One region of the Actinoplanes sp. NPDC049548 genome, then DNA from elsewhere that is predicted to be linked to it. Evidence: riboswitches for the same ligand, from Rfam matches in the RefSeq annotation. Region 1 holds a riboswitch; each other region holds the start of a gene.
The links. Region 1 has a riboswitch for cyclic di-AMP ahead of AB0J80_RS10650 (hypothetical protein). Riboswitches for the same ligand answer to the same signal wherever they lie in the genome.
Positions count from the first base shown of each region.

Region 2: another riboswitch for cyclic di-AMP. It lies ahead of AB0J80_RS07845 (NlpC/P60 family protein); the one in region 1 lies ahead of AB0J80_RS10650 (hypothetical protein).
Region 3: another riboswitch for cyclic di-AMP. It lies ahead of AB0J80_RS20540 (transglycosylase family protein); the one in region 1 lies ahead of AB0J80_RS10650 (hypothetical protein).

Region 1 covers NZ_JBFAPM010000004.1:174,638-183,929, forward strand. Annotated here, with positions in the region: gene AB0J80_RS10625 (glycoside hydrolase family 76 protein) at 1-696, shown strand, start outside; gene AB0J80_RS10630 (EAL domain-containing protein) at 761-2,674, shown strand; gene AB0J80_RS10635 (TetR/AcrR family transcriptional regulator) at 2,637-3,245, opposite strand; gene AB0J80_RS10640 (ABC transporter permease) at 3,417-4,310, shown strand; gene AB0J80_RS10645 (ABC transporter ATP-binding protein) at 4,303-5,073, shown strand; gene AB0J80_RS10650 (hypothetical protein) at 5,092-6,174, opposite strand; cyclic di-AMP (ydaO/yuaA leader) riboswitch at 6,178-6,315, opposite strand; cyclic di-AMP (ydaO/yuaA leader) riboswitch at 6,562-6,698, shown strand; gene AB0J80_RS10655 (hypothetical protein) at 6,703-7,722, shown strand; gene AB0J80_RS10660 (glycoside hydrolase family 65 protein) at 7,920-9,292, opposite strand, start outside.
Region 2 covers NZ_JBFAPM010000003.1:141,691-150,982, forward strand. Annotated here, with positions in the region: gene AB0J80_RS07825 (penicillin-binding transpeptidase domain-containing protein) at 1-1,258, opposite strand, end outside; partial or broken gene AB0J80_RS07830 (hypothetical protein) at 1,434-1,937, opposite strand; gene rsmH (16S rRNA (cytosine(1402)-N(4))-methyltransferase RsmH) at 1,946-3,013, opposite strand; gene mraZ (division/cell wall cluster transcriptional repressor MraZ) at 3,246-3,677, opposite strand; gene AB0J80_RS07845 (NlpC/P60 family protein) at 4,107-4,907, opposite strand; cyclic di-AMP (ydaO/yuaA leader) riboswitch at 4,914-5,035, opposite strand; gene AB0J80_RS07850 (MurT ligase domain-containing protein) at 5,549-6,769, shown strand; gene AB0J80_RS07855 (glutamine amidotransferase) at 6,759-7,472, shown strand; gene AB0J80_RS07860 (VTT domain-containing protein) at 7,528-8,265, shown strand; gene aroA (3-phosphoshikimate 1-carboxyvinyltransferase) at 8,270-9,292, opposite strand, start outside.
Region 3 covers NZ_JBFAPM010000010.1:43,204-52,495, reverse strand. Annotated here, with positions in the region: gene AB0J80_RS20570 (M20 family metallopeptidase) at 1-547, shown strand, start outside; gene AB0J80_RS20565 (GNAT family N-acetyltransferase) at 544-1,293, shown strand; gene menC (o-succinylbenzoate synthase) at 1,328-2,434, shown strand; gene AB0J80_RS20555 (DUF2064 domain-containing protein) at 2,502-2,795, shown strand; gene AB0J80_RS20550 (response regulator) at 2,914-3,339, shown strand; gene AB0J80_RS20545 (Hpt domain-containing protein) at 3,409-3,789, opposite strand; cyclic di-AMP (ydaO/yuaA leader) riboswitch at 3,946-4,124, shown strand; gene AB0J80_RS20540 (transglycosylase family protein) at 4,126-4,803, shown strand; gene AB0J80_RS20535 (beta-galactosidase) at 4,877-6,871, shown strand; gene AB0J80_RS20530 (GNAT family protein) at 6,879-7,361, shown strand; gene AB0J80_RS20525 (DNRLRE domain-containing protein) at 7,355-8,716, opposite strand; gene AB0J80_RS20520 (MFS transporter) at 8,816-9,292, shown strand, end outside.

The DNA of each region.
Region 1 (9,292 bases):
CGCTACCTGAACACCGCACGGGCCGACGCCGACCACATGTTCGCGTACTGGGACACGAAGTGCGGTGGGGGCGTGTACTGGAACACCGGTCGCACGGCGAAGAACGCCATCGCGAACAGTCTCTACATTCAGCTCAACGCGGCCCTGTCGCAGCGCATCGGGGGCGACACCGTGTATCGGGGCCGGGCGCAGGCGGGCTGGGCGTGGTTCCGGGGCAGCGGCATGATCAACGGCTCGAACCTGGTGAACGACGGCCTGAACCTGAACACCTGCAAGAACAACGGCGACGTCACCTGGACGTACAACCAGGGCGTGCTCATCAACGCCCTGGTGCAGCTCAACAAGCTCACGGGGGACACCGAGGCGCTCGCGGTGGCGCGCCGGGTGGCGGACGCGGCCACGACCAGCACGTACCTGAACGCGAACGGCATTCTCCGGGAGCCGAACGAACCGGACCAGTGCAGCGGCGACGGGGTGTCGTTCAAGGGCGCGTTCGTTCGCGGGCTCGGGGTGCTCAACGCGGCGGTCGGGCGCCCCTACGACGCCTACCTGCGACGACAGGCGGATTCGGCGTACGCGAACGACCGAACGACGTTCGACGCGTACGGCAGTCACTGGGCCGGCCCGTACGTCAGCACGAACCACAGCTGTCAGCACAGTGTCCTGGATCTCCTGAACGCGGCTCCCCAGGCGTAATGCTCATCCCGCGGTCCTGAGAGCCGATCGTGCGGGGGCAACGTCCCGGCGCGAGAGGAGTGTCATGACCGCCCAGCCCCGCATCTGCGTGCGGGACCGGCGGCTGCCGCTGATCCTCCGGTCACTGGCGGTCGCCGGTGCCGCCTGGCTGCTCCTCGTGCTCACGGTCCGCGGCGTCCTGCCGCTGGCCGTGGCCGGCGGTGCGGCCGCGGCGCTCACCGCGCTCGTGATCGTCCGCCAGCTGGGCGGGTCGCGCCGCAACGACGAGGTGCTCGCCCGCCTCGACGAGCACATGCTCGAGCTGCGCAACCAGGAGCAGCGCTTCCGCCTGCTGGTGCAGAACTCCACGGACGTCGTGACCATCACCGACGCCGACGGGCGGCTCACCTACGTCAGTCCGGCCGTGCGGCGCGTGCTCGGCAGCGACCCCGGTTCGGTGATCGGTTCGAACCTCGTGCACCGGATGCACCCGGACGACCGGGTCGCCGTCGCCGGGCACATGACCCGGATCGCCGTCTACCCGGGCGCCACGACGACCTACCGGGTACGCGTGGCGCACGCGGACGGCTCGTACCGGACCCTGGAAGTGATCAGCGCCAACCTGGTCGACGAGCCGGGCGTCGCGGGCATCGTCAGCAACTGCCGAGACGTCACCGAGACGGTCCAGGCGCACGAGCGGCTCAGCTACGAGGCGAGCCACGACGTCCTCACCGGCCTGGCCAACCGGGCCCTCTTCGGCGAGCGGCTCGCGGCTGCCTCGGCGCACACCGGCCGGGGCCAGCGGCTGAGCATCGTGCTCGTCGACCTCGACGACTTCAAGACCGTCAACGACACGCTCGGGCACGCCTCCGGCGACGAGTTGCTCATCGCGGTCGCCGAGCGGATGAAGGCGAGCGTACGGCCGACCGACACGGTGGCGCGCCTGGGCGGCGACGAGTTCGCGATCCTCTTCGAGGGGCTGGGCGGCCGCGACGTCGACCGGGTGCTGGAGCGCATCACCGAGGCGCTGGCCGTACCCGTGGACGTCGAGGGGCACCTGTTGGCCGTGCGGGCGAGCTTCGGCGTCGTCGACGGCCGCGGCGGCGACGACGCCGGCAACCTGCTGCGTCAGGCCGACATCGCCATGTACGAGGCGAAGGAGCGCGGCGGCGGCCGTTACCAGCGCTACCGGCCCGGCTCGGAGGCTCGCGGGGCGGAGCGGCGCCGGATCACCACCGCGTTGACGACCGCGCTCGAGCGTGACGAGCTCGTCCTGCACTACCAGCCCGTGGTGGCCCTGCCGGAGGGACGCCTCACCGGCGTGGAGGCGCTGGTCCGCTGGGCGCACCCGGAACGGGGACTGCTGGGGCCGGGCGAGTTCATCCCGGGCGCCGAGCTGACCGGGATGATCGTGCCGATCGGCCGCTGGGTGCTGCGCGAGGCGTGCCGGCAGGCCGCGTCCTGGATCGCCGAGCTGGGCGATCTGGCACCGGGCTCGATGTCGGTGAACGCCTCGGCACGTCAGCTGCAGGACGCCTCGTTCGCCGCCGACGTGGCCGCGGTGCTGCGGGAGACCGGTCTCGCGCCGGGCCGGCTGACCATCGAGATCACCGAGTCGACGGCGGTCGGCGGCGGGGCGACCGCGGAGACGCTGCGCGCGCTGCGGACGATGGGCGTACGGCTGTCGCTGGACGACTTCGGCACCGGCGCCTCGACGCTCAGCCTGCTGGCGAACTGCCCGGTGGACCAGATCAAGCTGGACCGGTCGTTCGCGCCGGTGCCGGGCCCGGACGCCATCGCGGGGGCGGTGCTGCAGATCGCCCGCGCGATGGGCGTGGAGGCCGTCGCGGAGGGCGTGGAGACCTCGGCGCAGGCCGAGAAGCTCGGTGATCTGGGTTACGTCCGGGCGCAGGGCTTCCACTTCGCCCGGCCGATGGCACCGGAGCAGATCACGGCGGCCATCATGACGCCGGCGGGCTGCCTCGCAGTGCAGCCGTGACGGCTGCCACGAGCTTCTCCAGGTAGTCGTCGTCGATCGGGGTCCGCGAGACCGCGAGCCGCCAGTACAGCGGGCCGAGCATGAGGTCGACGGCGATGTCCGGGTCGGTGCCCGGCGGCAGCTCACCCCGCTCGACCGCCTGGCCGACGATCTTCTCGCCGACCGCGAGCTGATGGGTACGCAGGGCGCGCTGCAGCGTCTCGGCGATCTTGGGTGTCCGCGCCGCCTCGGCCATCAGGTCCGGGATGATCTGCGAGGCGATGCGGTGCTGCAGGGCCTTGCTGACGATGAACATCAGCAGCTGCAGGTCGGTGGCGAAGCTGCCGGTGTCGGGCATCGGCACGCTGCGCTCCGCCACTCCGGAGACGATCTCGAGTACCATCTCCAGCTTGTTGCTCCACCGGCGGTAGACAGCGGTCTTGCCCACCCCGGCCCGGCGCGCCACCGCCTCGATGGAGAGCCTGCCGTAGCCGACCTCGGCCAGCTCGTTCATCACCGCGTTCCGGATGGCCGCGGTGATGTCACCGCGGAGCACCGCCGCCCCGGCGGGTGCACGTTTCGCTGTCGCCACCAGGTCACTATACGCCAGGACGCAACGGTTGCGTTTCGACGTTGCGTCGGATAAGTTCGAGCCAACGTCGATACGATGGCGTTTCATCGCGTCAGACTGTTTAGTGTGTTCCCGCGCAAGTCATCCAGGTCCACGACCCCTGACGGACCGACCAGATCGGAGCGCCACCCCATGTCCCAGACGGCGGTCGCCGATTCCGACACCGGCATCCCTCTGAGAGAGCTGGCCCGCCGGCACGGCCTCGGCGCGGCCGGCAAACTGCCGAGCCTGCCCGCGTACACGCGCCAGCTGTGGGCGTACCGGCACTTCATCGCCTCGTACGCGAACGCCAAGGTCACCTCGTCGCTGGGCAAGACCCGGCTCGGCATGCTCTGGCAGGTGCTGACACCGCTGATCAACGCGGCCGTCTACTACTTGATCTTCGGGCTCGTCCTCAAACAGTCGCGGGACGTCGACAACTTCATCGCCTACCTGTGCACCGGCGTCTTCATCTTCCAGTTCACCCAGTCGGTGGTGCAGGCGGGAATCCAGGCGATCAGCGGAAACCTGGGACTCATCCGGGCCCTGCATTTCCCACGAGCCAGCCTTCCGCTGGCGATCGCCATGGTCGAGGTCCGCAACATGCTCGCCTCGATCGCCGTCCTCATGATCATCGTCGGCATCATGGAGCCGATCACCCTGGAGTGGCTGCTCGCCGTGCCGATCTTCGTGCTCCAGTCGGTGTTCAACGCGGGCCTCGCCATGGCCGCGGCCCGGCTGGGCTCCAAGGTCGCCGACTTCAAGCAGCTGGTGCCGTTCATCATGCGGATCTGGCTGTACGGGTCCGCCGTGCTCTACCCCGTCCACAAGTTCGAGGAGGCGCTCGGCGGCTGGAAGCTCGCGGTGGTCGAGGCGAACCCGCTGCTCGTGTTCATCGAGCTGATGCGCCACGCCCTGATGGAGGACGTGAAGCTCGCCGCTCCGCCGCTGGTCCTGTGGCTGGAGGCCATCGGCTGGACCCTGGTGGTGGGCATCGGCGGCTACGTGTACTTCTGGCGCGGAGAGAAGGGCTACGGCCGTGGCTGACCAGCGCGAACCCACCGTGATCGTGGACGACGCCCACGTCGTCTACCGGGTCCACCAGGCCGGCGCCGCCGGTACGGGCAGCCCGCTCGCCAGCTTCAAGCGGATCATCACCGGCGCCAAGCCCGCCACGCTGCGGGAGGTACACGCGATCAAGGGCGTGAGCTTCGTCGCGTACAAGGGCGAGGCGATCGGCCTGATCGGCACGAACGGCTCCGGCAAGTCGACCCTGCTGCGCGCCATCGCGGGCCTGCTGCCCGTCGAGAAGGGCGCCATCTACGCGGCCGGCCAGCCGTCGCTGCTCGGCGTCAACGCGGCGCTGATGAACGACCTGCCCGGCGAGCGCAACGTGGTGCTCGGCTGCCTCGCCATGGGCATGTCGCCCGCCGAGGTGAAGTCCCAGGTCAAGGACATCATCGACTTCTCCGGCATCAACGAGCGCGGCGACTTCAGCTCGCTGCCGATGCGGACGTACTCGTCGGGCATGGCCGCCCGGCTGCGGTTCTCGATCGCGGCGGCCAAGAAGCACGACGTGCTGCTGATCGACGAGGCCCTGGCGACCGGTGACGCCAAGTTCCGCAAGCGCAGCGAGCAGCGGGTCCGGGATCTGCGCGCCGAGGCCGGCACGGTGTTCCTGGTCAGCCACAGCGAGCAGTCGATCCGGGACACCTGTGAGCGCTGCATCTGGCTCGAGTCCGGCCTGATCCGCGGCGACGGCCCCACCGAAGAGGTGCTGAAGGAGTACGAGGCGTACGTCAAGAAGTGACGTACGCCCCGCCCCGGGTCATCTCATCGACAGATGCACGTGGTTGGTGTGGTCGCTGGACGGGTCACCCTGGCCCCGGGTGTACGCCTTCCAGCCGCTGGACGGCAGCCAGATCCGCTCGAACCAGATGACGTAGAGCACGCCGAGCCGGCTCGAGTTGCGGATGAAGTAGTTCGCCAGCCGGTTGCCGTACGTGCGGCTGCTGCCCGTCGCCACGCCGCCGAAGCCGTTGCGGTCGGCCGCGAAGTCGCAGGCCCGGCCCTTGGGATGCTCACCGCTGTTCTGGTGCCGGAAGCAGGCCACGAAGCGGGTGAAGCCGTCCGCCTTGGCCTCCTTCATGGCGTGCAGGGTCCGCGGCGTGATGCAGCCACTGGTCGTCGGGTCGTTGACGCTGCACGACTCGCCCGGCAGCGACCCGTCGGAGTTGCGCGGCGCGGGTGCCGCGAGGGCGCTGCTGCCGCCGCTGGACCCGCTGCTGGGTGAGCTGTCGGTGCTGGGGCTGCCATCGTCGGCCGCGGCCGCGTTGTGCGCCTTGAGCGCGCTCTCGGCCTGCGTCTTGCGCTTGGCCATGATGGTGAGCTGCTTCTGCTGGTCGCGGATCGCCGCGTCGATCGCGAGCTTCGCCTGCTCCTGCTTGCTGCGGGCGTCCTTGAGGTCGCGGATCGCGCGGTCCTGCTTCATCGCGACGGTCTGCAGCGTCTGCGCCCGGTCCAGCAGGGTGCCGGTGGAGTCGGCGGTGAGCAGTGCGCTCATCGGGCCGAGCCGGCCGGTGCGGTACGTCCGCTGCACGATCTCGTCGAGCGCACCCTGCTTCGGGCCGAGGTCGGCGTCGATCTCCTTGAGCTTGGCGACCAGCTCCTGCTGGCGCTTCTTCGAGCGGTCGAGCGCCTCCTTGGCCTCGACGAAGCCCTTCGACGCCGCCTCGAGCTGTTCGACGAGGGACTTGGAGCCGCCCTCCCCGTCGTCGCCGGAGCCTCCCGGCGCGGCGAGCGGGCGGGGCGCGGCGGTGGCCGCTGCCGGGGCGACGAGTGCCAGCCCCGAGGTGGCGACGAGGACCGCGAGCAGGGTCGCTAATCGCCGGCGGACAGGGTCGAGCCTCACGTGCGTTCCTTCCGTCGGCCGCCGGTCGGGTTAGCTGACGGGTTCGGGACGGAAGTGATCCCTACCGCAGGGAGCTGCGGATTCACCCCATTACCGGATGGGTCCCCGGCTCGCCTTTCGGCGATTAGGCGGCGGTTCCGTGATGGAACCGTGACGAACGATACCCATGGTTTTCTTGAATCGACAGGTCTCGCACTCTTCGCAATCAATCGACCACGGGCCGTCAGATTTCGCGCGACGGAATATGACCAGGGTCATTCCATCGAGTGGTGACGCAAAGTCGTTGCGTCGTAACAGTTTTGCCGACGCCGCGACCGCTGGTGACCGGCCCGGAGTCGGGTAAACTTTCGGCCGGTCACGCCAGGAAGGCACCGCCCCCAAGGTGCCGGCGGACCACCGCTCAATCGCCGTGAGGCGAATCGGGGAACCACCTGGTAATGGGGTGAATCCGCTGAACCAGCGGTAGGGATCGCTTCCGTCCCGAACCCGTCAGCTAACCCGGTCGGCGGCAACACGGAAGGAAACTGGATGACGGCAAGACCCCGCCGGTGGCTGGTCCTCGCCCTGGCTTCGCTAGCCGCGGTCACCATGATCGCTGCCCCCGGCGCGCCCGCGAGTGCGGCGCCGGGCGGAGGAAACTCGTCGACCGCCGACGACGGCGACGACAACCCCATGCTCAACGACCTGCTCGACAACACGGGCCGGCGTTTCCTGGCCGCGAAGTCGGCGGTCGCGAAGTCGACCAAGAGTCAGCTCGCGCTCGCCCTGCAGGTCAAGAACGCGGAGGCCAAGCGCGACGCGCTCCTGCCCCAGGTCGGCGCGGTCGCGGCGCAGCAGTACCGCACGGGCGGTCTCAGCACCATGGGCTTCCTGCTCAACGTGCGCTCGCCCGACGCCTTCATCGAGAAAGCCGTCTCGCTCGAGGAGATCAACGCCCTCAACGACGGCAAGCTGCGCGAGCTGGACGGGGCCATCAACGAGGTCGCCACCGCGAAGACGCGCCTGGACCAGGAGGTCAAGGCGCAGAAGCAGAACCTCGAGTCGATGAAGAAGCAGAAGGAGTCGGCCGAGAAGGCTCTCGCGCTGGTCGGCGGCGATACGGTGACGGGCGGCTTCGTGCTGGCCAAGTCCCGCGTGGCGGCGCCCGCACCGCGCAACGCCGACGGCGAGTTCGGCCCCCTGCCCTGCAACGTCGACGACCCGACGACGGGCGGCTGCATCACCTCGCGCACCCTGCACATGTACAAAGAGGTGAGGAAGGCGGGCTTCAACCGCTTCGTCGGTTGTCACCGCGACGGCGGGCCGTTCGAGCATCCGAAGGGCCGAGCCTGCGACTGGTCCCTGCAGAAGAGCGGCTTCTCCCCCTGGCACAACCAGGACACCCGCGAGTACGGCAACAACCTGATGGCGTTCGCCGTCCGCAACGCCGACCGGCTCGGCATCCTGTACGTCATCTGGAACCGGATGATCTGGTTCCCGGCGACGGGCTGGAAGAAGTACCACGGACCGTCCAACCACACGGACCACGTCCACATCTCCATGCTCTAGCCGCGCCCCACGCGACGAAGCCCCCGTCCTCTTCTGGCGGGGGCTTCTACGTGCTTGGGGTTTTCCCATTTACGCAGAATGAAGGGCCCGGAGATCCGTCCCTGAGCCGCTAGGCGATGGGATCTCCGGGCCCGGCCTCGACGGGAGTTGCGGTCTGCACCCCCACCGAGCTACGACATGAAGCTCTTGACCTTGACCTACAGCCCCGAAGCCCGCCGGACCGGAGCACGCCCGGCCGGCTGCGACGGTGCCGGACCGGTCGGCGGCGCCGGCGGGATCGGCAGCACGACCGGCTTCACCTGCGTCACCGTCACCTCCTTGCCGTGGTGCAGCAGCTCGAGGCGCGCCGACCCGCCGCCGTTGCGCAGCGAGTAGGTGACCTCCTCCGGCGCGACCTCGACCCGCAGCCGCAGCCCCCGCCACAGCAGCGAGAACTCCAGGTTGCTGATCCGGCTCGGCAGGCGCGGGGCGAAGGACAGCTGGCCGTTGTAGTCGCGCATGCCGCCCAGGCCGGCGACGAGCGCGATCCAGGAGCCCGCCAGCGACGCCACGTGGACGCCGTCGCGGGCGTTCTGGTGCAGGTCGTGCAGGTCCATCAGGGCGGCTTCGCCGAGGTAGTCGTGGGCGAGCTCGACGAAGCCGACCTCCGCCGCGATGACCGCCTGGATGCACGCCGACAGCGACGAGTCGCGCACCGTGCGGGCGTCGTAGTACGCGAAGTTGCGGGCCTTCTCCTCCGGAGTGAAGGCGTCGCCGCGCACGTACATGGCCATGACCAGGTCGGCCTGCTTGACGACCTGCTTGCGGTAGAGGTCGAAGTACGGGTAGTTGAGCAGCAGCGGGTACGCCTCCGGCGGCGTGTTCTCGAAGTCCCACTCCTGCAGGCGGGTGAAGCCCTCCGACTGCTGGTGGACGCCCAGCTCGCGGTCGTAGGGGATATGCACCGCGGCCGCGGCGTCGCGCCACGAGGCGGACTCCTCGTCGTCGACGCCGAGCTTGCGGGCCAGGTCGGGGTGGCGCTTGGCCGCGTCCGCCGCCGCGAAGAGGTTCTGCTGGGCCATCAGGTTGGTGTAGACGTTGTCGTCCACGACCGCCGTGTACTCGTCCGGGCCGGTCACACCGTCGATGTGGAAGCGGCCGTGCCGGTCGTGGTGGCCCAGGGAACGCCACAGCCGGGCGGTCTCCACCAGCAGCTCCAGGCCGACCTCGCGCTCGAAGTCGTAGTCGGCGGTGGCCGAGACGTAGCGGCGGACCGCGTCGGCGATGTCGGCGCCGATGTGGAAGCCCGCGGTGCCGGCCGGCCAGTACGCCGAGCACTCCTGCCCGCGGATGGTGCGCCACGGGAAGGCCGCGCCTTGCAGGCCCAGGGTCTGCGCGCGCTCCTTGGCGAGGTCCAGCGTGGAGTGGCGCCAGCGCAGCACGTCGGCCGCGGCCGAGGGCTGGGTGTAGGTCAGCGCCGGCAGCACGAACGTCTCGGCGTCCCAGAAAGTGTGGCCGTCGTAGCCGGGCCCGGAGAGGCCCTTGGAGCCGATCGGGCGCTTCTCGGCCCGGGCACCGGCCTGCAGCGTGT
Region 2 (9,292 bases), on a different contig from region 1:
GGCGCTCGTCGCGGCGCGACCCGATGCCGGCCAGGTTCAGCTGCTTGATCCTGTCGGCGACCGCGATGTCGACGCCGCGGGCCAGGAACTCGAAGCGGGACTCGCCGCCGCCGGGACGCTTCTTCCTGGTCATCAGCTCGACCAGCTGCGACTGCGGGATGCCGAGCAGCGGCGAGAGCTGGGCGGCCGTCTTGGCCGGGTCCTTGACCAGCACGGGGTCGGCGTAGATGTAGCGCGCCTCGACGCTGTGCGCCAGCACGGCGCCCGAGCGGTCCAGGATGCTGCCACGGGGTGCCGGCAGCACGACCTCGGTGAGGCGGTTCTGCCGCTGCTCCGCCAGGGTGTCCGCGGCGTCCGGCGAGTCCATGACCTGGAGCACGACGAGCCGCACGCCGATCATCACGAACAGCGACAGCGCCAGCACCGTGCCCAGCCGCAACCGCCTGGTGCTGTTGGCCAGCTTCGGCGGCTCGGCCGGCACGACCGGCGCGGGCCGGCGGCTACCGGACCGCGGCGGCGCGGCTGCGGGCCGAACGCCGACGCTTCGTCGTGGGCCGGGCGCTGCGGCGACCCTGCGGTCCCGGCCGGGCCGGCCCGCTTCGGTACGCCCGGAGCCGGCGCGCCGCGGATCGGCGGTCGATCGACCGCGCCCGGCCCCCGCGGTCGTGCGTGTCGCACGTGCGGGCTCACCGCGTCCTGCGGGCACCCGGCCGCGCTCCTGCGCCGTCCGGTCGCCGCGTGCCTGCCGTTCCCCGCTCGCCTGATCCCGGCCGCCGCGGCCATCACCCGTCCGGCCCCGCCCGCTGCCGTCCCGGCCCGGCTGATCCCGGCCACTGCCGCCCCGGCCCGCCTGGTCCCGGCCGCCGCGGCCATCACCCGCCCGGCCCCGGCCACGGCTCGGTTCGTCCCGGTCGTTGCGGTCCCGGCCCGGTCGACCCGGAGCCTCGGCACCCGCCTTGCCACGGCGCTGCGGCGGCAGGTCGTCGTCGGTGTCGCGGCGGCGCTCGCGCACCGGCCGGCCACCGTCGAGAACCTGCAGAGACGGCCGGAGCGGATCGACGTTCCGGCCGGTCCGGGGCGACCGGGTGCGCTGGTCACCCTCGCGCACGGTACGCCCGCGCGGGGTGTACGCCCGCGCGGCTCCTATCCCCGCGAAGCCGCCGCCACGCTCCTCGTCGGCGACGGGCTGGTCCTGCGCAGAAGCGCCGCGCCGGGGCTGCTGGCCCCGGCGCGGCGTCTCGTCCGAACGCGGCGTCACCGCGTTACTGCCCTGCGGGAGGCGTACCGGGACCCGGGACGCCGGCGGTGGCAGTGCCGGGCACCGTCGCGGCGTCCCCGGTCACGTCCTGCGTGGTCGCGTCCTGGGTCGCGGTGGCCTTCGCCTTCTCCACCGCGCGCGCCGTCTCGGCCGGGTCCTGCGCGGTCACGGCCGGCTCGCCGCGGCCGGGCTTCGGCACACCGATGATCTTGCCGTCGGGCAGCCGGATGTACGCCGGCGAGTCCGCCTTGACCAGGCCCAGCTGGCGCGCGGCCGCGTCCAGGCTGCCGGGCATGTTCCTGGCGGCGATCTCGTTCTCCAGCGACTGCTGGCGCGCGTCCAGATCGGCCTGCTGCTTCTGCAGCGAGTCCAGCTCGAACGAGTTCTCCGCCGTCTTCGTGTTGATCAGCAGGATGCCCAGCACCCCGGCCACCACGACGCCGACCACCAGCGCGATGAACGGCGCCCGCGGCGCGTTGACCGGCGCGGGCGGCGCGACCCGCAGGCGCGGCGTCGCGACCGTCTCCCGCTGCTGCTCGGAGTTGAGCTTCAGCGCGGTGGTGCCCTGGATCGGGAACTGGCGCGCCCCCCGCGCCGTCCCCTTCGTGCCGGCCGGCGTGCGCCGGCCCTTCTCCGCCCGATCCGCGGTCCGGCCCCCCGACCGCGGCGCGGTGGTCATGCGCTCGCTCAATGCCCCTCCCCCTCCTGGTGTTCCCCCGGGCGTCGCCGCCCTCGTCCCCCGTGCGCGGACATCCGGGGCCGTTCGCGGGCGGCCCCTCGTCCCTGGTCCTGCTCGTCGATCCGTTCCGCCGCGCGCAGCTTCACCGAGGCCGCACGCGGGTTCTCCGCCACCTCAGCCGCCGTGGGCGGCTCCGATCCCCGCGTCAGCAGGCGCAGGGTCGGACCGGTCCCGGGCAGCTCGACCGGCAGATCGACCGGCCCGGTGCTGCGCGCCCTCGCGGCCAGGGCGCGCTTGACGATCCGATCCTCCAACGACTGGTACGACATCACGACCAGGCGCCCCTTCGGCGCCAGGAAGTCCAGAGCGGACGGAACCGCAGCCTCGAGCGCGGCGAGCTCCGCATTTACCTCAATACGTAGCGCCTGAAACGTTCTTTTCGCGGGATTTCCACCCGTTCGCCGCGCGGCGGCCGGGATGGCGTCCCGGACCAGGTCCGCGAGCCGGGCGGAGGACACGATCCGCGCCTTCGCCCGCTCCCGGACGATCGCCGAGACGATGCGCTGCGCGAACTTCTCCTCGCCGTACACCCGCAGGATGCGGACCAGCTCGCCCGGCTCGTAGCCGTTGACGACCTCCTCGGCGGTGATCCCCCGCGACTGGTCCATCCGCATGTCCAGCGGTGCGTCCTTCGCGTACGCGAAGCCCCGGTCCGCCTCGTCGAGCTGCAACGAGGACACTCCGAGGTCGAACAGCCCACTGTGGAACTCGGTGAAGCCGAGCTCCGCGAGGACCGCCGGCAGCTCGTCGTAGACCGCGTGGACCAGGTGGATGCGATCGGCGAAGCGCTGGAGCCGGTGCCGGGAGTGCGCGAGCGCCTCCGGGTCCCGGTCGAGTCCGACGAGGACCACGTCCGGGTGCCGCTCGAGCACGGCCTCGGCGTGCCCGCCCAGGCCCAGCGTGAAGTCGACGTGCACCGCACCGCGACGGTCCAGCGCGGGAGCGAGCAGCTCGAGGCAGCGCTCGAGCAGCACCGGCACGTGCGTGCCGCGAAGCTCCCCCATGTCGACCCCCATCGCCTGCTCTTTCCCGCGCGCCACCCGGCCGCTTGTTCGCGATCGGCGTCCGGTCGTCTTCCGTACCGCCAGATCCCCATCCGCTCGTGCCCGTTGCCATCGGGCGCGCCCCACCGGACACACGCCTGGCGCCGGGGAAGAGGCGCCAGGAGCGGGAGCGGCTGGAGATCTCGCAGTACGGCGGCAGCGACGTCCGGACCACCTCGGCGGCCGGCAGGCAGCTGAGCCGGGCCTACAGTCCGCCGGGCAGCACCCCCTCCTCGATGTCGGCGAAGTCGTCCTCGCTCGCCGAGAGGTACTGCTCCCAGGACTGCTTGTCCCAGATCTCCACCCGCGTGCTCGCACCGATCACCACGAGCTCACGGTCGAGTGCCGCATACTCCCGCAGGTGCCCCGGGATGGTGACCCGGCCCTGCTTGTCGGGGATCTCGTCGTGCGCGCTGGCGAAGAACACCCGGCTGTAGGCCCGGGCGGCCTTGTTGGTGACCGGTTGGTCCCGCAGCTGCCCCGCGATCCGCTGGAACTCCGGCATCGGGAACACGTACAGGCAACGCTCCTGCCCCTTGGTGATCACGACACCTCCCGCCAGCTCGTCCCGGAACTTCGCCGGAAGGATCAGCCGGCCCTTGTCGTCCAGGCGCGGGGTGTGAGTGCCGAGGAACATCGGCCAAACCCCCCTGCCCTGTGGCGGTTTCGCGGTCCGCCGGTTCGCTCGGGCCGGCAGGTCCGATCCGGCCTGCCACTGCGCTCCACTCTACTCCACTTCCCTCCACCCGCAACCGGAATCGGCCCGTCCATGAACCCTTTTCGCGGATGAATGCGCACGTCAGACACGGTGGGGCCGGAGTGGAGGGCCGAGGGCCTCCGATCAAGGTCCACTTTCCGACATGCCGCCCAGGCGGGCACGAAACTCCCCCGAAAAAGGGCAATTCCCCGGGCCGGAAGGGCCTCGGGGAGGGAAGTGGAGGGATCGCCGGGAGCGAAGTGGAGGAAAATCGCGCACAGGCGCAGACGACAGTGGGGCGCGACCCGAACCGGGTCGCGCCCCACTGAACTGTCGTACCGCTGTCTACAGCACTGCCGTGCCGAGGCGTCAGACGATGCGCCGGACGACGTAGTTGCTGCTGTAGACCTTCTGCTTCTTCACCCGCGCACCGGTGTGCGGCGCGGCCCACATGTAGCCGCCACCCGCGTAGATGCCGACGTGGGTGCCGTACGAGCCGGACCGGAACACGAGCAGGTCGCCGGCCTTCTTGCTGCCCTTGCCGACCTTCTTGCCGTAGTGCTGCTGCGAGTTCGCCTTGTGCGGCAGCTTCTTGCCCGCCGCCTTCTTGTAGACGTACTGCGTGTAACCCGAGCAGTCGAAGCGCTTCGGGCCGGCCGCTCCGAACTTGTAGAGCGCGCCCTTGTGCCTCTTGGCCTCGGCGAGGATCTTCGCTCCGCTGGCCTTGACCGTGATCTTGACGCTCTTGGTCGCGGCCGGCGCGAGCCCCGACGAGCCGCCGTAGTAGGTCCGGAACCAGACCGTGCGGCCCGGCTTGGTGTTGAAGACGACGGCGCCGCTTCGCACCGGCTTCTTCTGCCAGGTCTTCCACTTGCCGTTGATCTTGGACTGCAGCCGGACGTAGCCCTTGACGACCTTCTTGCCGGTCCTGGGGTCGGTCAGCTTGGTGGTCACCCGGACCTTCGAGCCCCAGAGCACCGTCCGCTTGTTGTACGAGACGGACTGCTTGGGCTTGACGGTCTTGACCGCGGCCGCCGTGGTGACGGGAGCGGCGGATGCTGCCGGCGTCGCGACCAGCTGGCCGGCGCAGAGGCAGAGACCCAGGGACAGTGCGACGGTTCCGGTGCCGACGGACATGCGGCGGCCCCGGCTCGAACTGCGTTCGTGCACGGTAGAGATATCCCTCCGGCACGCCTGCGAGGTTAGCTGTCGGGTTCGGGCGGGAAGGTTGCCCGGCCGCCGTGGCGGCTTCACCCCGAGGTCCGCCGGGTCTCGCGACCCGGTGGCGGACCGGAAATGGGTCCCCCGTCCCTGCCCCCATATGCCTTTGTGGTCGTTCACGTGCTTCGTGGTCGTCCCGTCCGGACCGGGGCAGGGCTCGGCGTGGTCCGTGCGGTACGAGCGGTGGGCGGTCGCTCACCGGCACACCCTGCCTACCCGATTTCTCGATCCACCGTGGGACCCCCCTCGATCACTCTTCGTATTTGGCACAGTGGACGGTGTCCGGTTTGTTACCACCGCGTGACAAATGCCGCCACGATATGCACCTTGACGATCACTCAGAGCTGAAGGTTACGGGTGAAACAGAACACATAAAAAGCCGCAGGCGGGCTGATCGAGGGACGTTCCGAGATCGGGCGAAAGCCTTCGCAAACATTCTGACCGGCGCAAACACGGCGACGGACGACGAACCCTGATCATCCGTTCGGCCGAGGCATCGACGCCGCCCGAACCCGGTGCCGCCGCCGCACCCGGCGCCACTCGACGTAGTGTCCGTTTCCGGTACCCTCGTCGCCGTGACGGACGGGAAGATGCCCTTGCGGGCCAAGGTCGCGAGCTCCGTCTCGCGCACGGCCGCGGCCCTCTCGCGGGCCGCGGGACGCGGCGACGGCTCGGTGATCGGCGGCTGGATCGGCCTCAAGATCGATCCGGACCTGCTGCGCAACCTCGCCGCCGGCCGGGCCATCGCCCTCGTCTCGGGCACCAACGGCAAGACCACCACGACCCGGTTCACCGCCGCGGCGCTGGGCGTCCTCGGCCCGGTGGCCACCAACTCGTTCGGCGCCAACATGCCCTCCGGGCACACCTCCGCGCTGGCGAAGGCGGGTGCCACCCCGTTCGCCGTCCTCGAGGTCGACGAGCACTACCTCGCGCGGGTCATCGAGGAGACGAACCCCCGGGTGGTGGCGCTGCTCAACCTCTCCCGCGACCAGCTCGACCGGGCCAAGGAGGTGGCGATGATGGCGCAGATGTGGCGCACCGCCCTCGCCGCCCACCCCGACGTGCACGTGGTCGCCAACGCCGACGACCCGATGGTGGTCTGGGCGGCCGTCAACACCGCCCAGGTCGTCTGGTTCAGCGCCGGCCAGCGGTGGACCGACGACTCGTGGGTGTGCCCCGAGTGCGGCTCGCCCATCAACCGCGCCCAGGGTGACTGGTGGTGCACGGGATGCCCGCTGCGCCGCCCGCAGGCCCAGTGGACCGTCGAGGACGAGGGCGTGCTCGACCCGAAGGGCGACTGGCACCTGGTCAAGCTGCAGCTGCCGGGTCAGGTCAACCTCGGCAACGCGGCCACCGCGCTGGCGGTGGCCGCCGAGTTCGGCGTACGCCCCATCGAGGGGGTGCCCCGGCTCGCGGGCGTGGCCTCGGTGGCCGGCCGCTACGCCCAGGTGGACCGCGACGGCCGCAACATCCGACTGCTGCTGGCCAAGAACCCCGCGAGCTGGCTCGAGGCCTTCGACATGGCCGAGGTGGCGCCGACACTGCTCTCCATCAACGCGCGCGACCCCGACGGGTTCGACACCTCCTGGCTCTACGACGTCGACTTCTCGCCGCTGCGCGGCCGGCCCGTCCTGATCACCGGCGACCGGGCCTACGACCTCGCCGTACGCCTCGAGGTGAACGATGTGCCCTTCCGGCACGTTAAGACTTTCGAGGAAGCGATCCGGGCCACCCCGCCGGGCCGGCTCGAAGTGATCGCGAACTACACGGCGTTCCAGGACATCCGAGCGGAGTTGGACCGTGTCAACTGAGACCCTGAGGGTCGTCTGGATCTATCCGGACCTGCTGTCGACGTACGGCGACCGGGGCAACATGCTGATCCTGGCCCGCCGGGCGGCGCTGCGGGGCATCCCGGTGGAGACCTACTCGGTCCGCTCCGACCAGGCGATGCCCGCGACCGCCGACATCTACCTCATCGGCGGCGGCGAGGACGGCCCCCAGGCCCTGGCCGCCCAGCGGCTGATCGCCGACGGCGGCCTGCACCGGGCGGTCGCCCAGGGCGCGGCGGTCCTGGCCGTGTGCGCCGGCTACCAGCTCTTCGGCGCCTCCTTCTTCGCCAAGGGCGCCCAGTGCGCCGGCCTGGGCCTGCTCGACATCACCTCCGACCGCGGCGAGACGCGCGCGGTCGGCGAGGTCCGCGGCGACATCGATCCCCGGCTGGGCCTGCCGCCCCTCACCGGCTTCGAGAACCACGGCGGACGCACCCACCTCGGCCCCGGCGTGGCGCCGCTGGCCAGGGTCACCGCCGGCATCGGGAATGACGGGCACACCGAGGGCGCTTGGCACGGGAAGATCCTGGGCACGTACGCCCACGGGCCCGCGCTCGCCCGCAACCCAGCGATAGCCGATCTGCTACTGAGTTGGGCGACCGGCGCGGATAGGCTTGCACCGCTCGACGACACCTGGGCCGACCGGCTCCGCGGCGAGCGGCTCGCCGCCGCGGGCGCCGCGTGACCCGAGACGACCTCCACCTTCCTGGACCGACGAGACGTAGGGGCGGTACGCCTGCATGACTGACACCCTGATCGCCCCGCGGGGCGCGAACTCCCCCGCCGCGGACCCTCAGGCCAGCCAGCAGACCCACGCTCCGGTCGGGTGGCGCCGCCGCCTCATCCGCTTCGGCATTCTCGCGGCGGTCGTCGCCGGCCTCGGCGTCGCGGCCGCCGTCCTGCCGATCCAGTCGATCGCCGACTCCGTCGTGAGCCTCGGCCCCGCCGCCGCGGTCGCGATCGCGGTGGTGGGCGGCCTGCTGCTGTCCGTTCTCGTGCCCCGCACCGCGGTCACCATGGGTTGCGGCATGCTGCTCGGGCCGGCGACGGGAGCGGCGACCGCCCTCGCCGCCGCCGTGATCGCCGCCATCGCCACGTACTACGCGGGCCGCTGGGCCGGCCGGGGTGCCCTGGGCGCCAAGGCCGGGGGCCGGATGGCCCGGCTCGACGAGTGGCTCAACCGGCGGGGTCTCGCGGCCGTGCTGCTGGTCCGGTTCCTGCCGCTCGCGCCGTACGGCCTGATCGGCTACGCGTACGGGACGACGTCGGTCTGCCGCAAGCGCTACCTGCTCGGGACCACCCTTGCCGCGATCCCGTCCGCGGTGTCCTACGCCGTGATCGGCGCCGCCGTGACGTCCCCGGGTCAGATGAGCCCGATGACGCTCGCGCCCGCGGTCATCGGCTTCGCCCTCACCACGGCGATCGTGCTGCGCTGGCGCCTGGCCGCCCGCCGCGCCGCTGCCGTGGTCGCCGCCTGATCGTTCAGGCCAGCGCGGCCAGGTCCCGGAAGTAGTCCGGGTACGTCTTCGCCACGCACCCCGGGTCCTCGATCTCGATGCCGGGCGCCCGCAGCCCCAGCAGAGACAGGCTCATCGCCATCCGGTGGTCCTCGTACGTCGCGAACCGCGTCGGCCGGGGCCGCCCCGGGTGGATCGTGAACCCGTCCTCGTCCTCGACGGCGTCGATCCCGGCCCTGCGCAGCTCGGTCACCACGGCGGCGAGCCGGTCGGTCTCCTTGCGCCGGATGAACCCGATGCCCCGCACCCGCGTCGGCGAGTCGGCGAACACCGCGACCATGGCGAGCGTCTGCGCGGTATCCGAAATATCAGACATGTCGATGTCTACGCCGGTGAGCCGGCCGGTCCCCCGCACGGTGAGGGAACTGGCGGTGCGGGTCACCGAAGCACCCATCCGCTCCAGCACGTCCGCGAAGCCCACGTCGCCCTGCAGGCTGGCGGTCCCCAGCCCCTCGACGGTGACCCGCCCGCCGGCCACCGCCGCGGCACCGAGGAAGTAGGAGGCGGCACTCGCATCGGGCTCGACCTCGTAAGCGACAGCGCGATAGCTCGCGGCGGCCACCGAGAGGCCGTCGACCCGCACCCCGAACGCAGCCATCACCGCCTTGGTCATCTCCACGTACGGCACCGACACCAGCGGCGAGGTCAGCGACACCGACAGCCCTGAGCGCATCAGCGGCCCCGCCATCAACAGGCCGGACAGGAACTGGCTGGAGATGTGCCCGCTGATCTCGACGGGTCCCCCGCGCAACGGCCCGCGCACCGCGGCGGGCAGGTAACCGGGCTGGTCCAGCTCCTCCACCACGGCACCGACCTCGCGCAGCGCCTCGAGAACCGGGCCGCTGGGGCGTGCCCGGAGCTGAGCGGTGCCGTCGACGACCGTCCGCACCGGAAGCAGCGCCGCCACCGGCAGGATGAACCGGGAGGTCGTGCCGGACTGCCGGGCATCGATCATGCCGGAGGTCGGCGCGGTCCCCGGGTCGATGCC
Region 3 (9,292 bases), on a different contig from region 1:
CGCCGGTCTGGAGCCCGAACGCGGCGTCAACGCCACTGTCGAGCTGGCCCACCAGGTGCTGGCCATCGCCGCCCTCGCGGACCCGGCGCGCGGCACCACCGTGACGCCGACCCTGCTCACCGCGGGCGCGTCGGAGAACACCGTACCGGCGGCCGGGGAGGTCGCCGTGGACGTCCGCGTCGGGGACGCCGCCGAACAGCAGCGGGTCGACACCGCGATGCACGCCCTGCGCCCCGTCCTCCCCGACGCCACCCTCGAGATCCTCGGCGGCCCCAACCGCCCGCCGATGGAAGCCTCCGCGTCGACATCACTCTTCGCCCGCGCCGTCGAGGTCGCCCGCGACCTCGGCCTTCCCGAGCCCGCGGCCGCATCGGTCGGCGGCGGCTCCGACGGCAACTTCACCGCCGGCATCGGTACGCCCACCCTCGACGGCCTGGGCGCCGTCGGCGGCGGCGCACACGCCGACGACGAGCACGTCCTCGTCGCCGGGCTGCTGCCCCGCGCGGCCCTGGTCGCCGGCCTGATCACAGATCGGCTGCGGGCATGAGCGTCGAGGTGCGCACGGTGACCGAGGTCGCGGAGCTCGCCGCCATCGACCGCCTCTTCGGCACGATCTGGCAGCAGGACCCCGGCACGCCGGTGCTGAGCACCGAGCTCCTGCGAGCGCTCGCCAAGTCGGGCAACTACGTGGCCGCGGCCTATGAGGGTGCCGCCCTGCTCGGCGCGTGCGTCGGCTTCTTCGGCCCGCCCGGCACCCGGGAGCTGCACAGCCACATCGCCGGGGTCGCGCCCGGGACCACGGGCCGCCACATCGGGTACGCCCTCAAGCAGCACCAGCGGTCGTGGGCCCTCGACCAGGGCGCCACCACCATCAGCTGGACCTTCGACCCGCTGGTGGCCCGCAACGCCTACTTCAACCTGGCCAAGCTGGGCGCGGTCCCGGCGGAGTACCTGCCCGACTTCTACGGCCGGATGCACGATCGGATCAATGGCGACGACGCGTCGGACCGGCTCCTCGTACGCTGGGACCTGACGCGGCCGACACCGCTGCGCGACGACACGTCGGGCGCGGTGGTGGCCCTGGACCGCACCGGGGTGCCCGGCAGCCTCGACGGCACGAAACTGCTCGTCGCCGTGCCGGAAGACGTCGAAGCGCTGCGGTGGCGGGATCCGGCGGAGGCCGCGCGGTGGCGGACCGCCGTCCGGGAGACGTTGTCAGCGCTGCTGGCCGGCGGCGCCCGGGTCACCGGGTTCGACCGCGCCGGCTGGTACGTCCTGAGGAGGCCGTCGTGAAGCTCTTCGTCAGGTCGCCCTTCGGGAGGTGCTCATGAAGCTCGAGGGCATCGAGCTGCGCCGCGTCGCCATGCCTCTGGTCGCGCCCTTCCGCACCTCGTTCGGTACCGAGACCAGCCGCGACGTGCTCCTCCTGCGGGTGGTCACGGACCGGGCCGAGGGCTGGGGCGAGTGCGTGGCGATGACCGACCCGCGCTACTCACCCGAGTACACCGAGGCCGCCGCCGACGTGCTGCGCCGCTACCTGGTGCCGGCGCTGGCGGCGGCGTCCCGCCTGGACGCCAACGCCGTCGGGCCGGTTCTCGCACCCTTCAAGGGCCACCGCATGGCCAAGGCCGCCCTGGAGACCGCGGTCCTCGACGCCGAACTGCGGGCCGAGGGCCGCTCCTTCGCCCGCGAGCTGGGTGCCGTGCGCGACCGCGTGCCGTGCGGGGTGTCCGTCGGCATCATGGGCTCGGTCGACGAGCTGCTCGACGCGGTCGACGGCTACCTCGAAGCCGGCTACGTCCGCATCAAGCTCAAGATCCAGCCGGGCTGGGACGTCGAACCGGTCGCCGCCGTCCGCCGGCGCTTCGGCGACGACGTCCTCATGCAGGTGGACGCGAACACGGCGTACACGCTCGCGGACGCCCGGCACCTGGCCCGCCTCGACCCGTACGGGCTGCTGCTGATCGAGCAGCCGCTCGATGAGGAGGACATCCTGGGCCACGCGGAGCTGGCCAAACTCATCGCCACGCCGGTGTGCCTGGACGAGTCGATCACCTCCGCCCGCGCGGCCGCGGCGGCGATCACCCTGGGCGCATGCTCGGTGATCAACGTGAAACCCGGCCGGGTCGGAGGCTACCTGGAGGCGCGGCGGATCCACGACGTGTGCGCGGCGCACGGCGTACCGGTGTGGTGCGGCGGCATGCTGGAGACGGGTCTGGGCCGGGCGGCGAACGTCGCGCTCGCCGCGCTGCCAGGCTTCACCCTGCCGGGCGACACCTCGGCCTCGGACCGCTACTTCGCCACCGATCTCACAGCGCCGTTCGTGCTCGAGGACGGTCACCTGCCGGTGCCGATCGGGCCCGGCCTCGGCGTGGAACCGCTGGCCGGGGTGCTCGAGTCGGTGACCATGGCGACGGAGTGGATCCCGCTGTAGGCGTCGCGGCCCTTGTTTCTCCGCCGCGGCGGGCAACCTTCGCGCGGCCTACGGCCACTGACAGGGCATGAACCGACGATTCTTCCGCTGCGACGCGCAGCGTGTCTGGCGCCGGGACCCGTTCCTGGTGATCGCGGCCGTCCGGCTGAGCCCGCGGCTGCTCGACGACGCCCATGACCTGTTGCGCAGCTTCGATGCGGTGATCGGGCCCACGACCGACGGCGGGTGGTATGCGCTGGGGCTGCGGGAGCCGTCGCGGGCGGCGGAGCTGGAGAGGCTGACCGACTCGGGGATGCTGACGCTCGCCGCGCTGCGGCTCGGGCTGCGCGTGGCCCTGCTGCCGACCCTGCCCGCACCCTGACTCGCCGGTGCGGTCCGTCGGCCGGCCGGGGCCCGGTCGTGCCGCGTCCGGGGGCAGGGATCGCGAAGTTCGCTCTTGGCGATGGCCCGGCCCCTACGCTGGGCTTGAGGAGGCCAGAATGACGAATCTCACGGGCCACGCGGCAGTCCTGATGGTCGACGACGACGCCGACGTCCTTGAGACCACCGCGCACATGCTTGCCGTCCGTGGCTTCCGGGTGTTCACCGCGCTGGACTCGGAGTCGGCGATGCAGGTGTGCCGGGAGCAGGAGGGACGCATCGACGTGCTCATCGCCGACCTCTCCCTGCCCGGCGACAGCAGGGGCGATCTCGCCCGGTCGATCACCAGCGTCTACCCCGCCATGCACGTGATCTACATCAGCGGGATCCCGCGCCACGTCGCACTCACGCAGGGCCTCGTGGATCCTCAGGCGCCCTACCTCGAGAAGCCCGCCCAGCCGGCCGTCCTGGCGAGCATCGTGCAGAGCCTGCTCACCGAGCAAGTCAGCGCCCCCGCGAACAAGTCCGGTTGGTGGGACGAGTAACGGTTCGTCACTGCGAGCTCTGCTAGCGCGGCCGCGGAGTGATGCGGCGCGACGAGTGACCGTGGGTCGCTACGAACGCGGCTGGAGCTCGGCCGCGATGCGCGTGCACACCGGGGCCACCCGCTCGTAGGCGATCCGGATGCGGTCCAGGGCCGCCGCCGGATCGGGTGGCAGATCGCCTTCGCGGGCCGCGTCCTCCAGGTCGGCGAAGATCGTCGTGAGGGCGTCCGCGCCGATGTTGGCCGCCGAGCCCTTCAGCGAGTGTGCCAGATCCTGGACGGCCGCCGGGTCGCCGGCGTGCAGGGTCTCGGCGAAGCGGTCCAGCGCCGCCGGCGTCTTCGTCGTGTACGAGGTCAGCAGCCGGGCGAGCAGGGCATTCTCCGGCGCTCCGGGGTCCGGGCCGGCGATCTCGTCGAGGCGGGCGCGGATGGCGACAGCGGGATCCTCCATGATCCAACGGTACGACTGCCGGGTCCGGTTCGCCCCGTTTTGATGCACGATCAGTTCGATCATCAAGGTGTAAACAACGTCACCTTCGGGCCCGGAAGTTTGTCGTCGGCCCCTGCCGAGTGGTTAACGTCGGCCGGTCCGCTGACGCGGGCCCCGCGGTCGGTAACGCCGAATCCTGCCGCCGACCGGGCCGGGACCTCAATCGACAGGCATGGAGCGGGGGACCCACAGGTTCCACGGCGCGCTCGTCGCGCCTCGGGGTGAAGCCGCCACGCGCGGCCGGGCTCCTCGGCCCGAACCCGACAGCTGACCTCGCAGGCGTGGAGGTTTCCTTTCATGGCACAGATCCGCAAGCAGTCCCTGCGTGCCCTCGGCCTGGTGGTCGCGGGTGCGGCGGGCACCGTCGCCCTGCTGGGCCCGGGGTCCGCGGCCCAGGCGAAGTCCAGTGTGAACTGGGACGCCGTCGCGCAGTGCGAGTCCGGCGGCAACTGGAGCATCAACACCGGCAACGGCTACTACGGCGGCCTGCAGTTCAGCCGCAGCACCTGGAAGGCGTACGGCGGCGGCAAGTACGCGAGCACGGCGAACAAGGCGAGCCGCTCGGAGCAGATCCGTATCGCCGAGAAGGTGCTGGACGGCCAGGGCATCGGCGCCTGGCCGGTGTGCGGCAAGAAGGCCGGCTCGACGAAGTCCTATCAGGGCAAGAACACCTCCGGTGCCTCGAAGCACAAAAGCACCAAGCACAAGAGCACCAAGCACAAGAGCACCAAGCACAAGAGCACCAAGCACAAGAGCAGCAGGACCACGACGCACAAGAGCACGGTCAAGTCCTCGAAGGGCACTCCCGCGCGGGCGACCGGCAAGTCCTACACGGTGCGTTCGGGCGACACCCTCGCGAAGATCGCGAGCAGCCACCACGTCAAGGGCGGGTGGCGCGCCCTGTACCAGCTGAACCGCGGCGAGATCGGTGGCAACCCGAACCTGATCCTCCCGGGGCAGCGCCTGGCCCTCTGAGGCCTGTCGGAGACCGGCCCGGTCGCCCTTCCCCCGTGGGGCGGCCGGGCCCCCGCCGATAGCATCGACTGGCATGACAACCTCACCGCGCTGGCTGCGTACCGCGCCGGGCCGGACGCCGCGCATCGAGTACGGCGCCGACTACAACCCCGAGCAGTGGCCGCGTGACGTCTGGGACGACGACGTGCGCGCGATGCGGACCGCCGGCGTCACGATCGTGTCGCTCGCCATCTTCTCCTGGGGCCGGCTCGAGCCCGCCGAGGGCGAGTACGACTTCGGCTGGCTCGACGAGGTCATGGACCTGCTGCACGCCGGCGGCATCGCGGTGGACCTGGCCACGGCGACCGCCTCCCCGCCGCCGTGGCTGACGGCGAAGCATCCGGAGATCCTGCCGGTCGATCATGAGGGCCGGACCATCTGGCCGGGCAGCCGCCAGCACTGGCGGCCCACGTCGCCGGCGTTCCGCGAGCACGCGTTGCGTCTCGTCCGGCAGATGGCGGGCCGCTACGGCGACCATCCGGCGCTGGCCGCCTGGCACGTGTCGAATGAGCTCGGCTGCCACAACGCCTACGACTACTCCGACGACGCCGCCGCGGCCTTCCGCGTCTGGTTGCGGCGACGGTACGGCGAGCTGGCCGCCCTGAATGCCGCGTGGGGCACGGCGTTCTGGTCGCAGCACTACTCCGACTGGTCGCAGATCCTGCCGCCGCGCCGCGCGGCCACCCATCCGAACCCCACGCAGCAGCTGGACTTCACGCGTTTCTCGTCCGACGCGCTCAAGGACTACCTGTGCGCCGAGCGTGACGTGCTGCGGGAGCTCACCCCGGACGTGCCCGTGACCACCAACTTCATGATCATGGGCCGGCTGCGGCCGCTCGACTACGCCGACTGGGCCGCCGAGGTCGACTTCGTCGCCAACGACCACTACGTGCAGCGCACGTCCCGGCCGTTCGACGAACTGTCCTTCTCGGCCAACCTCACCGGCAATGTGGCCGGCGGCCGGCCGTGGTTCCTCATGGAGCATTCGACCAGCGCGGTGAACTGGCAGCCGATCAACGTACCGAAGAAGCCGGGTGAGTTGGAGCGCGACTCTCTCACCCACGTGGCGCACGGTGCGGACGCCGTGTGTTTCTTCCAGTGGCGGCAGTCGCGGGCCGGGGCCGAGAAGTACCACTCGGCGATGGTGCCGCACGCGGGGGAGGACAGTGCGGTGTTCCGCCGGGTCACCGAGCTGGGAGAGACGCTGCGGCGGCTGGCCCCGGTCGCGGGCGCCGGGCGCACGCCGGCCCGGGCCGCCGTGCTGGTCGACTGGGACTCGGCATGGGCCGCCGAGCTCGACTCGCACCCGACGAACCGGCTGCGCTACCAGCAGGAGGCCCTCGACTGGTATTCGGCGTTCCTCGACCTCGGGGTCCGCGCCGACGTGGTGCCGGTGCGGACCGGCCTCTCCCGCTACGACCTCGTCGTCGCTCCCATCCTGTACGTCGTGCCCGAGGCGCTGCGCCGGCGGCTGGAAGCGTACGTGCGGGGCGGCGGTCACCTGGTGACGACGTACTTCTCGGGCAACGTCGACGAGCACGACCACCTGTGGCCCGGTGCCCATCCCGGCGCGCTCCGCGACCTGCTCGGAATCCGTATCGAGGAGTTCGCCCCGTTGCCCGATGGCGACCAGGTGGTGCTCGACAACGGCAGCGTAGGAACACTGTGGACGGACATGATGGAGGTCGCCGACGCGGGCGTCGAGGTGCTCGCACGGTACGCGGACGGCAGCCCCGCTGTCACCCGTAAGGCGTACACCGCCGGCTCTGCCGCGTACGTGTCGACCCGGCTCGGGCCCGACGGCCTCGCGCCGCTGCTCGGTGATCTGCTGCGCCGCGCCGGCGTGGAGAGCGAGCTCCCGCCCGGCCTGCGCGGGCGGGTGGAGCTGGTCGTACGCGGGGACTTCCGGTTCTACGTGAACCGCACGGACGAGCCGGTGGACCTGACCGGCGTGCCGGGTGAGGCGTTGCACGGCAGCGCCGAGCGGCTGGAGCCGAGGGGCGTGGGGGTCTTGCGCGGCCCGGCATGATGTGCGCATGAGGCTGGTCCCGCCGTCCGGGGCGCTGGTGGACTCGGCGGCACCCTGGTTCGACCATCCCCAGGTGCAGCGCTACCTGGGCGGGCGGGACTGGCTGCCGCGGATGCTCGCGATCGCGGAGCGCGGCGGCGGCGAGGTGTTCCGGGGCCACCTGGTGCTGCGCTGTCACGCCTGGTTCGGCGTCGACGCGGCGGGCGAGGTGGGCTTCATCGGCGGTGACGTGTACGCCGACGGCCGCGGACGCCGGTCCATGGGGCTCGCGTTCGTGGTCGATCCGCGACGCTGGCGCGAGGGCCGCGGCCGGGCGCTGCTGCGCGCGGTGACCGTCCACCCTGCGGTGTCGGATGTGGACGAGTTCTTCTGCGGGGTCGAGGTCGACAACGAGCCCGGCCATGCGTGCTGCGCCGCCGCCGGGTTCGTCCCCGACGGCGGCGTCACCCGTGAGGGCTTCGTGTACTACCGGCTACGCCGGGATCAGTGACAGGTGCCCGTACCGCTGTCGCTGTAGGTCTTGCCCGCGACCGGCACGAACTGCCAGTCGTAGCTGTTCGCGTGCAGGGTGAGCTTCAGGACGCCGTACGTGTCGGCGTTGCGGGCCTCGCTGTTCGGTTGGATCGTGCCGAACGTGTAGTGGTTCGCCCCGCCCATGCCCGCCACGAACGGGCGCAGGCCCCGCGCGGTGTCCAGGGCGCCGGCGGGGTTCATCGGCCCGAAGCGCTCGTAGACGTGGTTGTGCCCCCACACCGCCACGTCGGCGTTGTAGTCGTAGAGCGCCTGGTACAGCGGCCGGGTGGCGGTGGAGGGCGCGTGGTTCGCGCTCGAGGTGAACAACGGGTGGTGCCAGTACGCGAGCGTGCACGGCTTGGTCGACGCGGCCAGGTCGGCGCGCAGCCACTGCTCCTGTGCCGAGCCGGCGACCATGGAGATGTTCGAGTTCAGCGACACGACGTGCCAGCTGCCCAGGTCGTACGAGTAGTAGCCGCGGCCCGACGGACCCGCGGCCGCGCCGAAGTAGCCGTAGTAGCCGGTGGCGCCGGAGGTGTTGTAGTCGTGGTTGCCCGGCGAGGGCCGGGTCCGTGCCTTGTGCCGGCCCCAGGTGGGCGCGTAGTAGGAGGTGAACTCGGCGGCGGTGCCGTTGTCGTAGACGTTGTCGCCGATCGTGAAGACCGTGCCGGCGATGCCGTCGAGCAGCGCGGCGGTCTGGGTGTCGCCGGAACCGGAGTTGGCGATGTCGCCGGCGCCGACGAGCACCGGGTCGTCCGCGGGCGTGGTCCCGGACGTGACGACGAGCTGCGGGGCGTCGGCGCCGCTCTCGCGGGTGTCGTAGTAGGCGCCGTCGGAGTCGGTGGAGGTGGCGCCGAACGAGAACGTGCCGGTGCCGGTCACCACGGAGGTGACGTCCAGCTCGTACCAGTTGTCGGCGGTGACCGCCCCGATCGAGCCGACGGATGCGCCGTCGGTGGCGGGCTGGTTGTTCCAGGTCGTGCCCGTCTCCGACCACGTGGTGTTCGACATGGCCCGGAACGCGCCGCCCTGGGGGCTGCCGTCGTTCGTGCCGATGGTCCGCAGCCGCAGCTTGGCGCTGGTGACCGGGCCGCTCAGCCCGCTGACCGAGAACCGCAGGAAGAGCCGTCGGACGGGGGAGTTGTCGACCACGACCTGCGTCGAGGTGCCGTAGTTCGTGGTGGCCGTGTCGCTCTGCACGTACGTGTCGGCGACGGGGGTGAAGGTGGTGGCGGCGGCCGAGGCCGCGCCGGCGGGGGTGAGGACGGCCGCGGCGGCGCCGGCGACCAGCAGGGCGGCGCTGAACGCCGGCCCGAGCTTGCGAGTACCCATGGCGGTGACGCTAGGCAGCACGGGGGGCGGTCGGCTGTTCACTGTCTGGACGTTTACTGAACACTCATCGTTGTCGATGCAAACGCGACGATGGCGGACGTGTACCTCTCCACCGTCAGCCACCCCGCGGTCGGCCGCCGCGGCTTCGCGCTCGTCTCCGGCAACGTCCTCGCGCTGGGCACGGTCAGCCTGGTCACCGACGTGTCCGCCGAGATGGTCACCGCCGTCCTGCCCCTCTACCTGGTCCTCGGCCTGCAGGTGAGCCCGCTCGGCTACGGCGTCGTCGACGGCCTGTACACCGGCGCCACCGCCGTCCTGCGCCTGGCCGGCGGCTACCTCGCGGACCGGGTGGGCCGGCCCAGGACGGTCGCCGGATTCGGGTACGCCCTCAGCGCCGTGGCCAAGCTCGGCATGCTCGCGGCCGGGGCGTCCGTGGCCGCCGTCGGCTCGGTGATCGCGGTGGACCGGCTGGGCAAGGGCGTCCGTACCGCCCCGCGCGACGCGCTGATCACCGCCTCCGTGCCGCCCGAGGCCCTCGGCCGGGCGTTCGGCGTGCACCGCGCGATGGACAGCGCC